DNA from 2 places in the Kaistia nematophila genome. Region 1 is predicted to be linked to the other one. Evidence: predicted binding sites of a transcription regulator. Region 1 holds the regulator's gene; the other holds the start of a gene.
What was found. Region 1 encodes PhoB, which activates phosphate uptake and scavenging genes when phosphate is short. Its sites were predicted from a motif close to TGTCATNNANCTGTCAT; they were not measured.
Positions count from the first base shown of each region.

Region 2: a site for PhoB is predicted at 1,300-1,316, ahead of olsB (l-ornithine N(alpha)-acyltransferase). Genes of this name have one in related genera too.

Region 1 covers NZ_JAPKNK010000001.1:823,396-830,858, reverse strand. The annotation lists gene argF (ornithine carbamoyltransferase) at 1-482, opposite strand, end outside; gene OSH07_RS03755 (aspartate aminotransferase family protein) at 502-1,734, opposite strand; gene OSH07_RS03750 (GcrA family cell cycle regulator) at 2,145-2,678, shown strand; gene phoB (phosphate regulon transcriptional regulator PhoB) at 2,882-3,580, opposite strand; gene phoU (phosphate signaling complex protein PhoU) at 3,611-4,327, opposite strand; gene pstB (phosphate ABC transporter ATP-binding protein PstB) at 4,353-5,138, opposite strand; gene pstA (phosphate ABC transporter permease PstA) at 5,135-6,034, opposite strand; gene pstC (phosphate ABC transporter permease subunit PstC) at 6,046-7,038, opposite strand; gene pstS (phosphate ABC transporter substrate-binding protein PstS) at 7,126-7,463, opposite strand, start outside.
Region 2 covers NZ_JAPKNK010000001.1:77,768-85,230, reverse strand. The annotation lists gene OSH07_RS00410 (YifB family Mg chelatase-like AAA ATPase) at 1-1,166, shown strand, start outside; gene olsB (l-ornithine N(alpha)-acyltransferase) at 1,500-2,336, shown strand; gene OSH07_RS00400 (trimeric intracellular cation channel family protein) at 2,367-3,005, opposite strand; gene grpE (nucleotide exchange factor GrpE) at 3,019-3,624, opposite strand; gene OSH07_RS00390 (cation diffusion facilitator family transporter) at 3,746-4,645, opposite strand; gene coaA (type I pantothenate kinase) at 4,766-5,719, opposite strand; gene OSH07_RS00380 (phosphoribosyl-ATP diphosphatase) at 5,741-6,064, opposite strand; gene hisF (imidazole glycerol phosphate synthase subunit HisF) at 6,077-6,865, opposite strand; gene hisA (1-(5-phosphoribosyl)-5-[(5-phosphoribosylamino)methylideneamino]imidazole-4-carboxamide isomerase) at 6,865-7,463, opposite strand, start outside.

The sequences.
Region 1 (7,463 bases):
TTGCTGTCGCCGAGCCACGACACCGTCTTGCCGGCGATCGAGCCGCGATGCTCCTCATAGGTGAGGATGTCGGCCATGATCTGGCAGGGATGCGAGCGGCGCGTCAGGCCGTTGATGACGGGCACAGTGGCGTTCGCCGCCAGCTCGGTCAGCTGCTCGTGGTCGAGGATACGGATCATGATGCCGTCGACATAGCGCGACATGACACGCGCCGTGTCGGCGATGGTCTCGCCGCGTCCGAGCTGCATCTCGGCGCCGGTCAGCATCAGCGTCTGGCCGCCGAGCTCGCGCATTCCGACGTCGAAGGAGACGCGGGTGCGCGTCGAGGGCTGCTCGAAGACGAGCGCCAGCACCTTGCCGGCGAGCGGGCCGACGCCGTCGCGGGCGCCGTCGCGCACCGCCTTGAGGCGCTTGGCGCCGTCCATGATCTGCCGCAGCGTGGCGGAATCGAATTCCGTCAGGTCTAGAAAATGCCGAACCATGATGTCCTGCCTTGTCCGCTCAGGCGGATTGCCGTGCCGACGTCGCGGCTTCGGCTTCGATTGCGGAAAAGGCGGCATCGAGCTTCTCGATCGCCGCGTCGACTTCTGCCTTGCCGATGTTGAGCGGCGGCAGCAGGCGCAAGACGTTGTCGCCGGCGCCGGCGGCGAGCATCTTCTGCTCGCGGAGCGCCGCGACCACTTCCGGGATCGGCTTCAGCGCATGCAGGCCGACCAGCAGGCCCTCGCCGCGGATGTCGTCGATGACGCCGGGATGGCTGTCCATCAGGCCGCCGAGGCGCTGGGTCAGGTAGCGCGCGGTCTCGCGCACATGCTCCAGGAAGCCGTCGGCAAGCACGACGTCGAGCACGGCGTTGCCGACCGCCATCGCCAGCGGATTGCCGCCGAAGGTGGTGCCGTGCGTGCCGGGGGTCATGCCCTTGGCAGCTTCATTGGTGGCCAGGCACGCGCCGAGCGGGAAACCGCCGCCAAGGCCCTTGGCCGAGGTGAGGATATCCGGCGTGATGCCGGTCCACTCATAGGCGAACAGCTTGCCGGTGCGGCCGATGCCGGTCTGGACCTCGTCCAGGATCAGCAGCATGCCCTCGGCGTCGCAGAGCGCCCGGATCTCGCGCAGGAACGCGTTCGGGAAGGCGCGCACGCCGCCCTCGCCCTGGATCGGCTCGAGCATGATGGCGGCCGTCTGCGGCGTCACCGCGGCCTTGATCGCCGCCATGTCGCCGAACGGAACCTGGTCAAAACCGTCGGCCTTGGGGCCGAAACCGTCGAGATATTTCTGCTGGCCGCCGGCAGCGAGCGTCGCCAGCGTGCGGCCGTGGAAGGCGCCCTCGATGGTGAGGATGCGATAGCGTTCCGGCTGGCCATTCACATAATGATAGCGCCGCGCCGTCTTGATCGCGGCCTCGTTCGCCTCCGCGCCCGAATTGGCGAAGAAGACACGGTCGGCGAAGGAGTTCGCGACCAGCGTGTCGGCCAGTCGCTCCTGACCCGGAATGCGGAACAGGTTCGAGGTGTGCCAGAGCTTGCCGGCCTGCTCGGTCAGCGCCTGCACGAGAACCGGATTGGCATGGCCGAGCGTGTTCACCGCGATGCCGGCGGAGAAATCGAGATAAGCGTCGCCCTCTCGCGTAAAGACCCAGGCCCCCTCGCCTCGCTCGAATTCGAGCGGCGCACGCGAAAAGGTGTCGAAGAGGCTGGTCGAGGTCTTTTTAACGCTGGTATCGGGGGCGCTCATATCCCCTCCTTCGGATGAAACCACGGAAACGGATGCCTAAAAATCAAAGGTGCTGCCCGAGGCCGACGCGCCGAGCAGCACCTTTTTGCGTTGCCCTTATATCACGGTCGTGACGATTTGTGTCAATCAAATCACCGCCCGCAGCCACGTCACGACGGCTAAGCGTTTGACCGGACTCACGGATCGGGAATGCGCTGCAAGTTGGGGAAAACGGCCGGATCCTCTTTGACGAATCCCCCGGACTCTTGTCACCGAGTCACGCCATATAGTATTTTACTTTTCGTTAAGACACGAAATATCGAGCAGGTACCTCCCCCTGACCCTTGTATGGCGTCCGCAGTCGTCCGGCATCCCGGCTGAACGACCGTGACAGGATTCCGGGTATCGCTCCGACCGACAAGGACACGCTAATGACTTGGACGGACGAACGGGTTGAGTTGCTGAAGAAGCTCTGGACCGACGGCCTGAGCGCAAGCCAGATCGCTTCGGAACTCGGCGGCGTAACGCGTAACGCAGTCATCGGCAAGGTACATCGGCTGAGCCTCTCGGGTCGTGCCAAGCCGGCCGCAGCGCCGGTCGCCCGCCCGCGCAAGCCCGCGTCGACGACCAGTAGCCGCTCTGCAACGACAGGGCGTCCCAATCCCGTCAGGCCGATGGTGGCCGGCAACACGGCCCTGAAGCCTCTCGGCCAGATGGCGCCCGAGCCGCGGCGCGTGCCACGGCCTGTCAGCTCGGACGACGTCGTCGTTCCGATCAGCCTGCACGCCACGATCCTCACGCTCACCGAGCAGACCTGCAAGTGGCCGATCGGCGACCCGAGCACCGAGGATTTCCACTTCTGCGGCCAGCGCTCGAATTCGGGCATTCCCTATTGCGAATATCATTCGCGGGTAGCCTACCAGCCGGTGCATGACCGCCGCCAGAAGAAGGCCGTCGGCGCCTGATCGCGCCAGCCTGACGACGACGGCGTCCGCGCCTTCGTCCCGAAATGCCATTCCGGCCGTGCCGCCCTCCCCCCGAGGCGCACGGCCGTTTCTTTTTGTAGCACTCCCATCCGGGCAGCAAAAAGCCGCGCCGGGAGATACCCGAACGCGGCTTTGCTTGTCTTCAGGCCGCCTCCCGGGGGAAAGGCGGCGATGAAAGGGATTCAGGCGGCGGCGAACTGGTCGTCGAAGGAATAGCCGGAGCCCCGCACGGTGCGGATCGGATCCTTGACGCGGCCGCGGTTCACCGCCTTGCGCAGGCGGCCGATATGGACGTCGACGGTGCGCTCGTCGACATAGACGTCACGGCCCCAAACGCCGTCGAGCAGCTGCTCGCGGGAAAATACGCGGCCGGGGCTCTTCATCAGATATTCGAGCAGGCGGAACTCGGTCGGGCCGAGATGCAGCTCGCGACCCGAACGGCGGACGCGATGCGTCTCGCGGTCGAGCTCGATGTCGCCGGCGCGCAGCAGCGAGGCGATCACCTCCGGGCGCGAACGGCGAAGGATGGCGCGGACGCGCGCCATAAGCTCCGGCACGGAGAACGGCTTGACGACATAGTCGTCGGCGCCGGTGGCGAGGCCGCGGATGCGCTCCTGCTCCTCGCCGCGGGCGGTGAGCATGATCACCGGCAACGTGCGGGTGGCATCGCGGGCACGGAGGCGGCGGCAGAGTTCGATGCCCGAGATCCCGGGCAGCATCCAGTCGAGCAGCAGCAGGTCGGGCACGGTCTCGAGCAGGCGCATCTCGGCATCGTCGCCACGCGGCACCACTTCGACGGCATAACCCTCGGCTTCGAGGTTGTAGCGGAGGAGGAGGCTCAGCGCCTCCTCATCCTCGACGATCATAACGCGCGGCGTCATTCACGAAGATCCTAGCATTCAGGCGTTTGGTCAGTTCTGCTCATAGGCAACGGCGGTCGTGCTGGAATCGTCCTGCTTCGGACGATCCTCGGCCAGAACCTGGCCGGTGACGACATAGTGCACCGTTTCGGCGATGTTGGTGGCGTGGTCGCCGATGCGCTCGATGTTCTTGGCGCAGAACAGGAGATGCGTGCAGAAGGTGATGTTGCGCGGATCTTCCATCATGTAGGTCAGCAGTTCGCGGAAGAGCGACGTGTACATCGCGTCGATCTCTTCGTCGCGCTTCCAGACCTGGTAGGCCTGCTCGACGTCACGCGTGGCGTAGGAGTCGAGCACGTCCTTGAGCTGGGCGAGCGACAGCTGCGCCATGTGCTCGACACCGGTGTTGAAGCGCTTCGACTGGAACTGGCCGTCGAGCGCGATGACGCGCTTGGCGATGTTCTTGGCGAGGTCGCCGATGCGCTCGAGGTCGCTGGCGATGCGCTGGGCGGCGATGACTTCGCGCAGGTCCATCGCCATCGGCTGACGACGCGCAATAATCATGATCGCGCGCTCTTCACATTCGCGCTGCAGCACGTCGAGCTTCTTGTCGTCGGCGATGACGGCGCGCGCCGTATCAGTGTCGAGCCGCATCAGCGAGCCGACGGCGACGTCGACGAGACGCTCCGCCATGCCGCCCATCTCGGCGATCCGGCGGGCAACGTCGTTCAGCTCTTCGTCGTACTTGGAAACGATGTGTTCGGACATGTCGTGCTCCTACCCGTGGCCCGGCTTAGCCGAAGCGACCGGTGATATAGTCCTGGGTGCGCTTGTCGGACGGCGAGGTGAAGATCTTCGTGGTCTCGTCGAATTCGATCAGCTCGCCGAGATACATGAAGGCCGTGTAGTCGGAGACGCGCGCCGCCTGCTGCATGTTGTGGGTGACGATGGCGATCGTGTAGTCGGTCGTCAGCTCGTCGATCAGTTCCTCGATCTTGGCGGTCGAGATCGGATCGAGCGCCGAGCACGGCTCGTCGAACAGCACGACTTCCGGCCGTACCGCGATGGTGCGGGCGATGCAGAGGCGCTGCTGCTGGCCGCCGGAGAGGCTGAGGCCGCTGGAGTGCAGCTTGTCCTTGACCTCGTTCCAGAGGGCGCCGCGCGTCAGCGCCGCCTCGACGCGTCCGTCCATCTCGGAGCGCGAGATGTTCTCGTAGAGGCGGATGCCGAAGGCGATGTTGTCGTAGATCGACATCGGGAACGGCGTCGGCTTCTGGAACACCATGCCGACGCGGGCGCGCAGCATGTTGCGGTCCTGGTCGGGATCGAGGACGTTCTTGCCGTCGAAGATCACCTCGCCCTCGGCGCGCTGGCGCGGATAGAGGTCGTACATGCGGTTCAGCACGCGCAGCAGGGTCGACTTGCCGCAACCCGACGGGCCGATGAAGGCGGTGACCTTCTTCTCGAAGAGCGGCAGGTTGATGGTCTTCAGCGCCAGGCTGTCGCCGTAGAAGAACTTCAGATTGCGGATCGAAATCTTCTCGGCCATGCCGGCCGTGTTCAACGCGGTCTGGGTCATTTGGAAGCCTTGGGGCTGAGGAAGGCGCGGGCGACGATGTTGAGCGCCAGCACGGTAAAGGTGATGAGCAGGGCGCCGGACCAGGCCAGCTTCTGCCAGTCCGGATAGGGCGACAGGGCAAACTGGAAGATGGTGACCGGCAGCGACGACATCGGCGCGTTCAGGTCGGTGCTCCAGAACTGGTTGTTCAGCGCCGTGAAGAGCAGCGGGGCGGTTTCGCCGCTGACGCGGGCGATCGCCAGCAGCACGCCGGTGACGATGCCGGAGAGCGCCGCCTTGTAGGCGACGTGACGGATCATGATCGAGCGCGGCAGGCCGAGCGCGGCGGCGGCTTCACGCAGCTGGTTCGGCACCAGGTTCAGCATGTCCTCGGTGGTGCGGACGACGACCGGGATCACCAGGATCGCAAGCGCCACCATGCCGGCGAAGGCCGAGAAATGGCCCATCTGGACGACGATCACCTCGTAGACGAACAGGCCGATGACGATCGAAGGGGCCGCCAGCAGGATGTCGTTGATGAAGCGGACCACCGTCGTCAGCTTGTTGTGACGGCCGTATTCCGACATGTAGGTGCCGGCCAGGATGCCGATCGGCGTGCCGATGACGACGCCGCCGACGGTCATGACCAGACTGCCCCAGATGGCGTTGAGCAGGCCACCGGCAGAGCCGGGCGGCGGGGTCATCTCGGTGAAGACCGCCAGCGAGAGGCCGCTGAAGCCCTGGTAGAGCAGCGCCAGCAGGATCAGCACGAGGCAGATCAGGCCGAAGCCCGTCGCGGCGAAGGAGAGCGCCAGCAGGATCGCGTTGCCACGACGGCGGCGGCGATAGAGCGCCTGCGCGGCGGGCGTTGTCGCGGCGGAATAGCCGGCCGCGGCGGTGCTGAGAGAGCTTGCCATGGTCGCGCGCCTCAGTTGCCGGCCTTGACGTTCATGCGCATCAGGAGAAGACGCGCCGCCGCCAGGACGATGAAGGTGATGACGAAGAGGATGAGGCCGAGGGCGATCAGCGACGAGGTGTAGAGGTCGCCGACGGCCTCGGTGAATTCATTGGCGATCGAGGCCGAGATGGTCGTGCCCGGCGCCATGATCGAGGCGGAGATCTTGTGCGCGTTGCCGATCACGAAGGTGACCGCCATCGTCTCGCCGAGCGCGCGGCCGAGGCCGAGCATGACGCCGCCGATGACACCGACGCGGGTGTAGGGCAGCACCACCTTGCGCACCACTTCCGAGGTCGTGCAGCCGAGGCCGTAGGTCGCTTCCTTGAGGACCGGCGGCACGGTGTCGAACACGTCGCGGGTGATCGAGGTGATGAAGGGCAGCACCATGATCGCCAGGATGAAGCCGGCGGTCAGCACGCCGATGCCGTAAGGCGGGCCGGCGAACAGGCTGTTCAGCACCGGGATCGGCGCGAAGACGTCGATCAGGAAGGGCTGGATCGTCGTCTGGAAGAAGGGCGCGAAGACGAACAGACCCCAGATGCCGTAGATGATCGAGGGGATGCCGGCGAGCAGTTCGATGGCGACGCCGATCGGACGCTTCAGCCAGGGCGGGCACAGCTCGGTCAGGAAGATGGCGATGCCGATGCCGACGGGAACGGCGATGAGCAGCGCGATGAAGGAGGTGACGATCGTGCCGTAGATGGGCGCGAGCGCGCCGAACTTCTCGGTGACCGGGTTCCAAGACTGGCTGGCGAGGAAGCCGAACCCGAAGGTGGAGAGAGCCGGGATCGACCCGTGGATCAGCGACAGGATCACGCCGCCGAGGAGAAGCAGCACCAGCAGCGCGGCGCCAAGGGTCAGGCCCCGGAACGTCGCGTCCCCGGCCTTGAACCGTCGCATGCGTTTCAGCTTGGCACTATCCATGCCGGCGCTGATCGCGCCTGTCATCGCAGCATCGACCATGTTGTTTTCCCGGTTCCGCATTGGGAGCCAATGTGACTGGAGAAGGTGAAAGAGGGGCCGTGCGCCCCTCCTTCGTACTGTTCAGGCTTAGTTGCCCGCGTAGACCGGCTTGCCGTCGGCGCCGAGGATTTCCTTGGCCCAGGTCGCCTTGACGTTGGCGACGACCGCGTCCGGCAGCGGGATGTAGTGCAGCGCTTCGGCCGCAGCGTCACCCTTGTCGTAAGCCCAGCTGAAGAACTTGAGGGCTTCGGCGACGTCGGCCGGCTTGTCCGGCTTGGCGTAGACGAGGATGAAGGTGGTGGCGGTGATCGGCCAGGAGGTCTCGCCCGGCTCGTTCGTCATGGTGACGTAGTAGCCCGGAGCGTTGTTCCAGTCGACGTTCGAGGCGGCGGCGGCGAAGTTGGCCGCATCCGGAGCGACGGTCT
Region 2 (7,463 bases), 750 kb from region 1:
CGGCGGCGATCGGCGCCAACGCCATCGGCCGCGGGCTGATCTGCCCTTCCGCCTGCGGCCCGGAAGCGGCATGGGCCGGCGGCGGCATGGAGATCCTGGCCCCGCGCAGCCTGATCGCCATCGCCAACCACTTCAAGGGCACGCAGGTGCTTTCGCGGCCCGAGCCGGCGCTGAAGCGCGACGGCGCGGCGCTCGCCGACCTCGCCGACGTCCGCGGCCAGGAGAGCGCCCGCCGCGCGCTGGAGATCGCCGCCGCCGGCGGCCACAACCTCCTGATGGCCGGGCCGCCCGGGGCCGGCAAATCGATGCTGGCGAGCCGCCTGCCCTCGCTGCTGCCGCCGCTGTCGCCGAAGGAACTGCTTGAGGTGGCGATGATCGCATCCATCGGCGGCGAACTTGCCGGCGGCAAGCTGACCGACCGGCGTCCGTTCCGCGCGCCGCACCATTCGGCCTCGATGGCGGCGATGGTCGGCGGCGGCCTGCGCGCCCGGCCGGGCGAAGCCTCGCTCGCCCATCACGGCGTGCTCTTCCTCGACGAACTGCCCGAATTCACGCCGCAGGTGCTCGATTCGCTGCGCCAGCCGCTGGAGGCCGGCGAGGTGATGATCGCCCGCGCCAACCATCGCGTCCGCTATCCCTCCCGCTTCCAGCTGGTCGCCGCCATGAACCCGTGCCGATGCGGCATGGCAGGCGAGCCGGGCATGAGCTGCAAGCGCGGCCCGCGCTGCGCGGCCGACTATCAGGCGCGGCTGTCCGGCCCCTTCCTCGACCGCATCGACATGCGGATCGACGTGCCGGCGGTGACCGCGAGCGACCTGATCGGCGCGACACCTTCGGAAAGCAGCGCCGTCGTCGCCGAACGTGTGGCGGCGGCGCGCGCGCTGCAGGCCGAGCGGTTCGAGGCGCTCGGCATCGACGACATCCGCACCAACGCGCAATGCGGCAGCGCCCTGGTCGAGACGATCGCGACGCCGGACAAGGCCGGGGCGAAGCTGCTTGCCGAGGCCGCCGAGGCGCTGCGCCTTTCGGCGCGGGGCTATCATCGCGTGCTGAAGGTCGCCCGCACCATCGCCGACCTCGACGGCGCCGAGACGGTCGGCCGGCCGCATCTCGCCGAGGCGCTCCGCTACCGCATCGCCGGCGACCGGCTGCTGGCCGCCGCCTGAGCACGGCCGGAGGCCCGGCCGGCGACTCTGGATCGGCCCGATATTTCGACCGCTTGCCGGCTGGACGCGCCATCGCCGTCAGCGACCGGGCCAAACGACGGAACCGCGGACGGCCGAGACCGAGAAAGCGCTTCGTCACCGAACTGTCGGAGAACTGTGTTCTTCTCCGCAACGGGGTCAGAAATCCCGGCGGGAAAGCGTTGGGGACCAGCAGGAGAAGGTCAGATGGTCAAGCGCGGCAATGCGGCGACCCAGCAGGTTCTGCGCGTATCGGAAGCGATCATTGCTTTGCCGGCTCTATCGAAGCGGGCAATTGGCGGTATAAGACTCCCGATGCCGAAAGCCCTTCGCCCTGCTGCCATCCTGCCTGAAACGCTCGGTCGAATCGGAGCGCTGGAAGTGCGCCTTGCCGCCACGCCGCGCGAGGTAAAGAAGGCGCAGAAGCTGCGCTACAAGGTCTTTTACGAGGAGATGTCGGCGATCCCCGACGTGCAGGCGCAGCTGTCGCGCCGCGATCGCGACGGTTTCGACAAGATCTGCGACCACCTGCTCGTCATCGACCACGACACCCGCCTCGCTTCAGGCGAGGCGGCGATCGTCGGCACCTACCGCCTGCTGCGCCAGGAAGTGGCGAACCGCCACACCGGCTTCTACACGGCGAACGAATTCGACATCGGGTCGCTGCTGGAGCGGCATAGCGGGCTGAATTTCCTGGAGCTCGGCCGCTCCTGCGTGCTGAAGCCCTACCGCACCAAGCGCACGGTCGAACTGCTCTGGCACGGCATCTGGAGCTATGTCCGCAGCCACGGCATCGACGTGATGGTCGGCTGTGCCTCGCTCGAAGGCACCAATCCCGATGCGCTGTCGCTCCCCCTCTCCTTCCTGCACCACAGCGCCCGCGCCCCGGCCGAATGGACGGTGAGCGCGCTGCCGCACCGCCGCGTGCCGATGGACCGGATGGCAGAAGACGCGATCGACATGAAGGCGGCGCTGAAGACGCTGCCGCCGCTGATCAAGGGCTATCTGCGCCTCGGCGCCTATATCGGCGACGGCGCCGTGGTCGACCGCCAGTTCGGCACGACGGACGTGCTGATCGTGCTGCCGGTATCGGCGATCAGCGAGCGCTATGTGAACCACTACGGCGTCGACGCCACCCGCTACGCTGCCTGAAGGCCGGCAACCGCGGCTCCGGATGCGGGCCTAGCGGGGAGGAAAGGCGCGGCCGGGACGCGACCGGTAGGTCGGCAGCGTCCAGCCGAAGGTCAGTGCGCCTGCCCGCACCGCGAAGGCCGAAAGCGCACCCAGCACGGAAGCGGTCCAGAACGGCACGCCGAGCAGGATGGCGAGCACGAACAGGGTCGCGCCCACCACCGTCGCTGTCACATAGATTTCCCGGCGCAGGATCACCGACGGCTCGCCGGCGACGATATCGCGGATGATGCCGCCGAAGGTCGCGGTGACGACGCCCATCACCACCGCGCCGAAGGGGCTGGCGCCCGCGTCGAGCGCCCGCGCCGCGCCCATGACGCAATAGCCGGAAATGCCGATCGCGTCGGCCCAGAGCAGCAGGCGGTAGCGATATTCGACGAAGGGCGCGACAAAGTAGACGAAAACGGCGGTCGCGACGCAGAGCACGACCGGGGCGGGCTGGGTGATCCAGAACACCGGCGTCGCGCCGAGGATGACGTCCCGCAGCGTACCGCCGCCGACGCCGGTGATCGACGCCAGAAAGGCGAAGCCGACGATGTCGAGCTGCTTGCGAGACGCCGCGAGCGCCCCGGTCAGGGCAAAGACGAAGACCCCGATGAGATCGAGGCTGTAGAGCACGGGAGCATCCACAGCCTCGTCCGCCTCAGACGGAGTTGGGCGAGGAATCGCCGGCTTCGGTCTTCGCTTCCCTCGGCTTCGGCGCGCCCTTGGCAACGCCGACCATGGCCGGGCGCAGGACGCGGTCGCCAATCACGTAGCCGGACTGGACAACCTGCATGACGGTGCCGGCCGGCTGCTCGGTGGTCGGCACCTCGAAGACGGCCTGGTGCAGATGCGGATCGAACTTCTGGCCGAGCGGCTCGAGCTTGCGGACGCCGTGGCGCTCCAGCGAATTGACGAGATCGCGCTCGGTCATCTCGACGCCGTCGATCAGCGCGGTCAGCGCCTCGTTGCCGCCGCGCGCCTCATCCGGAACCGCCTCGATGGCGCGGGCGAGGTTGTCGCCGGCGGTCAGCATGTCGCGAGCAAAGGCGGCGATGGCGTACTGGCGCGCATCCGCGACCTCGCGCTCGGTGCGGCGGCGCAGGTTTTCCATCTCGGCGATGGTGCGCAGGACGCGATCCTTCAACTCGGTCGCTTCAGCCTCGAGCGTCGCGATGCGAGCCGCCGCGGCGTCGCCATCCGCAGCCGTCGCGGCCGCGTCGGCGGCTGCATCGGTGGAGGAGACGGGCTGGGTATCGTCAGACATGGCGAACTCTCTTTTGATCAGAACCAAAGGTTAGGCCCGATATCATGAGTTTGGGGCAGAAAATCAAGCTCTGCGCCCCTCCGCCGCGCCGCGATATGGGGCGGAAACGGACGGAAGGACGCTAGAGAACGATCACGCCGTGATGCAGCGCCTCGGCCTCGGGCTCGATGTGGATCAGGACTTCCGAGCCCTCGATCGCCTTGTTCAGTGCCGCCTCGATGCGATCGCAGATGACATGGCCGGCGGCGACCGTCATCGATCCCGGCACGACGAGATGGAACTCGATGAAGATGGCGCGGCCGGCATTGCGGGTGCGGAGGTCGTGCACCTCGATCGCGCCCGTCGCCTCGGTCGAAATGATCGAGCGGATCTCGCTTTCCACCTCGCCCGAGACGGCATGATCCATCAGCCCGCCGACGGAATCGCGAATGACGCGCCAACCCGACCACAGGATGTTGACGGCGACGATGACGGCGAGCAGCGGATCGAGCACCACCCAGCCGGTGAGCGCCACCAGCACGAGGCCGATGAAGACGCCGACCGAGCTGATGACGTCGCTGGTCAGGTGCCAGGCCTCGGCGATGAAGGCGGGCGAGCGGCGGCGGCGGCCGAAGCGGAACAGATACATCGCCCAGGCGCCGTTGATCGCCGTGGCGACCAGATTGATCGTCAGGCCGATACCGGCGTTTTCGAGCGCCCGCTTCTCCTCATAGGAGATCCAGGCTTCGCGCAGGATGAGCAGCGCCGCCACGACGATCAGCACGCCTTCCAGCACGGCGGAGAAATACTCCGCCTTGTGGTGGCCGAACTGGTGGTCGCTGTCGGCCGGCTTGTGGCTCAGCCGAATCGCCCAGAACGCCGCCACCGCGGTGGCGAGATTGACGATGCTCTCCAGCGCGTCCGAATAGAGCGCGACGCTGCCGGTCTTCCAGTAGGCGGCATATTTCAGCGCCATCACGACCAGCGCGATGACGATCGAGGAGAGCGCGACAAGCGTTATCCTGTCGTTCCATTTCGGCATGATCGTCCTCGGTGTGTCGGCGGTTTCGGCGCATTAACACCGCCGGCAGGAGGCTTCAACGGCTATCTTCGCAACTGCGAACGAGTGGCAATCAGAGCTGCCGGAAACCCAGCAAAAGCCTCAAAGACGACGCAGCGCGACCCGCTCGATCAGGTGGCTTTCCCCTTTGCTGAGGATAAGATCGGCGCGCGGGCGGGTCGGCAGGATGTTCTCGTAGAGATTGACCCGGTTGATGCGCGACCAGAGCCGGTCGGCGATCGCCAGCGCCTCGGCGTCCGACACCATCGCATAGCGGTGGAAGTAGGAGTTCGGGTCCTGGAAAGCGGTTTCGCGCAGGCGCTGGAAGCGCTCGACATACCAGCGCCGGATGTCGGCCTCCTCGGCGTCGATATAGATCGAGAAATCGAAGAAGTCGGACACGAAGGGCACCGCCGTGCCGTCGCGCGGCAGGCGCGGCGCCTGCAGCACGTTGATGCCTTCGACGATCAGGATGTCCGGCCGGTCGATGGTGATCCGCTCGCTCGGCACGATGTCGTAGACGAGATGCGAATAGACGGGCGCGGAGACGCTGCCGAGCCCGGCCTTGATGTCGGACAGGAAGGAGAGCAGCGCCGGCAGGTCGTAGCTCTCCGGGAAGCCCTTGCGCTCCATCAGCCCTTCGCGCTCGAGCACGGCATTGGGATAGAGGAAGCCGTCCGTGGTGATCAGGTCGACCTTCGGCGTGTTGGTCCAGCGCGCGAGAAGCGCCTTCAGCACGCGCGCGGCGGTCGACTTGCCGACCGCGACGGAGCCGCCGATGCCGATGATGAACGGCGTCTTGCCCTCATTGGCGCCGAGGAAGGTGCGGGTGGCGTTGTAGAGCCCCTGCGTCGCGGCGACATAGAGGCTGAGCAGGCGCGACAGCGGCAGGTAGATCGTCACGACCTCATCGATCGAGATCGGATCGTTCAGACTGCGCAGGCGGAAAAGATCCGCCTCGGTCAGCGTCAGCGGCATGTCGGCCCGGAGGCTCGCCCATTCCTGACGGCCGAAGGTGCGATGCGGTGCGTGCTCGAGCCGCGCGGACTTGTCCATGTTCTTCTCCCCGACCGCGAACTACTCCGCCGGCCGCGACGCCTTTTCCTGCAGTCCGGTCTGCCGGGTGCGGCCCTCGAGCTCCTGCATCACCGCGTCAAGCGGCAGATCGGACGCCTCGAGCATCACCAGCAGATGGTAAAGCACGTCGGCCGCTTCCGCCGTCAGCTCGGCCTTGTTGCCCTCGGTCGCGGCGATGACGGCCTCGACCGCCTCCTCGCCGAACTTCTTGGCGCAGCGCGACGGACCCTTGGCCACCAGCTTGGCGGTGTAGGAGCCGGGATCGCCCGAATTGGCGCGGTTGCGGATGATGGCCGCGAGGTCGGAAAGCGTGAAATCGGACATGCCCTGCCCTCCTCAGCCGTCGAGCCGGACGGGAATGCCGGCCGCCGCCATGTGTGTCTTCACCTCGCCGATGGTGAACTGGCCGAAATGGAACACCGAAGCCGCCAGCACCGCGCTGGCATGGCCTTCGACGACGCCATCGACGAAATGATCGAGCGCGCCGACGCCGCCCGAGGCGATCACCGGGATCGGCACCGCATCGGCGATGGCGCGGGTGAGCGCGAGGTCGAAGCCGTCGCGCGTGCCGTCGCGGTCCATCGAGGTCAGGAGGATCTCGCCGGCACCCAGCGCCGCGACCTCGATCGCATATTCGATCGCGTCGATGCCGGTCGCCTTGCGGCCGCCATGGGTGAAGATCTCCCAGCGGTCGTGGTGGTCGCCGCTCATGCCGCGCCGCTTCGTCTGCTTGGCGTCGATGGCGACGACGATCGCCTGGGCGCCGAACTTCTCCGCCGCGCGGGCGACGATCATGCGGTCCGTCACGGCGGCCGAGTTGATCGCTACCTTGTCGGCGCCGGCCAGCATCAGCGCGCGGATATCCTCCACCGCCCGGACGCCGCCGCCCACCGTCACCGGCATGAAGCAGGCTTCGGCGGTACGCGCCACGACATCGAGGATGGTGCCGCGGTTCTCGTGCGTCGCGGTGATGTCGAGGAAGCAGAGCTCGTCGGCGCCGGCGGCGTCATAGGCCTTGGCGGCCTCGACCGGGTCGCCGGCGTCGATCAGGTCGACGAACTGCACGCCCTTGACGACGCGGCCGTCATGCACGTCCAGGCAGGGAATGATGCGGGTCTTGAGCATCAGGCGGTCTCCCGCGCTTCGCGGATCAGCTTCAGCGCCTCGGCCGGGTCGAGCCGGCCGTCATAGAGCGCGCGGCCGGAGATCGCGCCCTCGAGGATGGCGCAATCCGGCTGCAGCAGGCGCTTGACGTCGTCGAGCGAGGCAAGGCCGCCTGAGGCGATGACAGGGATCTCAACCGCGCGGGCCAGCGCCAGAGTCGATTCGATGTTGAGGCCCTTCAGCACGCCGTCGCGATCGATGTCCGTGAAGACGATCGCCGCGACGCCGGCATCCTCGAACCGGCGCGCCAGCTCGATGGTGGTCAGCTCCGAGGTCTCGGCCCAGCCCTCTACCGCGACCTTGCCGCCGCGCGCGTCAATGCCGACGGCGACCTGACCCGGATAGGCCTTGCAGGCCTCGCGGACGAGATCGGGATCGCGCACGGCGATGGTGCCGAGGATGACGCGGGCGATGCCCTTGTCGAGCCAGGCCTCGACGCCGGCGCGGTCGCGGATGCCGCCGCCGAGCTGGACCGGCATCTTCACGCGCTTCAGGATCGCCTCGACGGCGGCGCCATTGACCGGCTGGCCGGCGAAGGCGCCGTTCAGGTCGACGACGT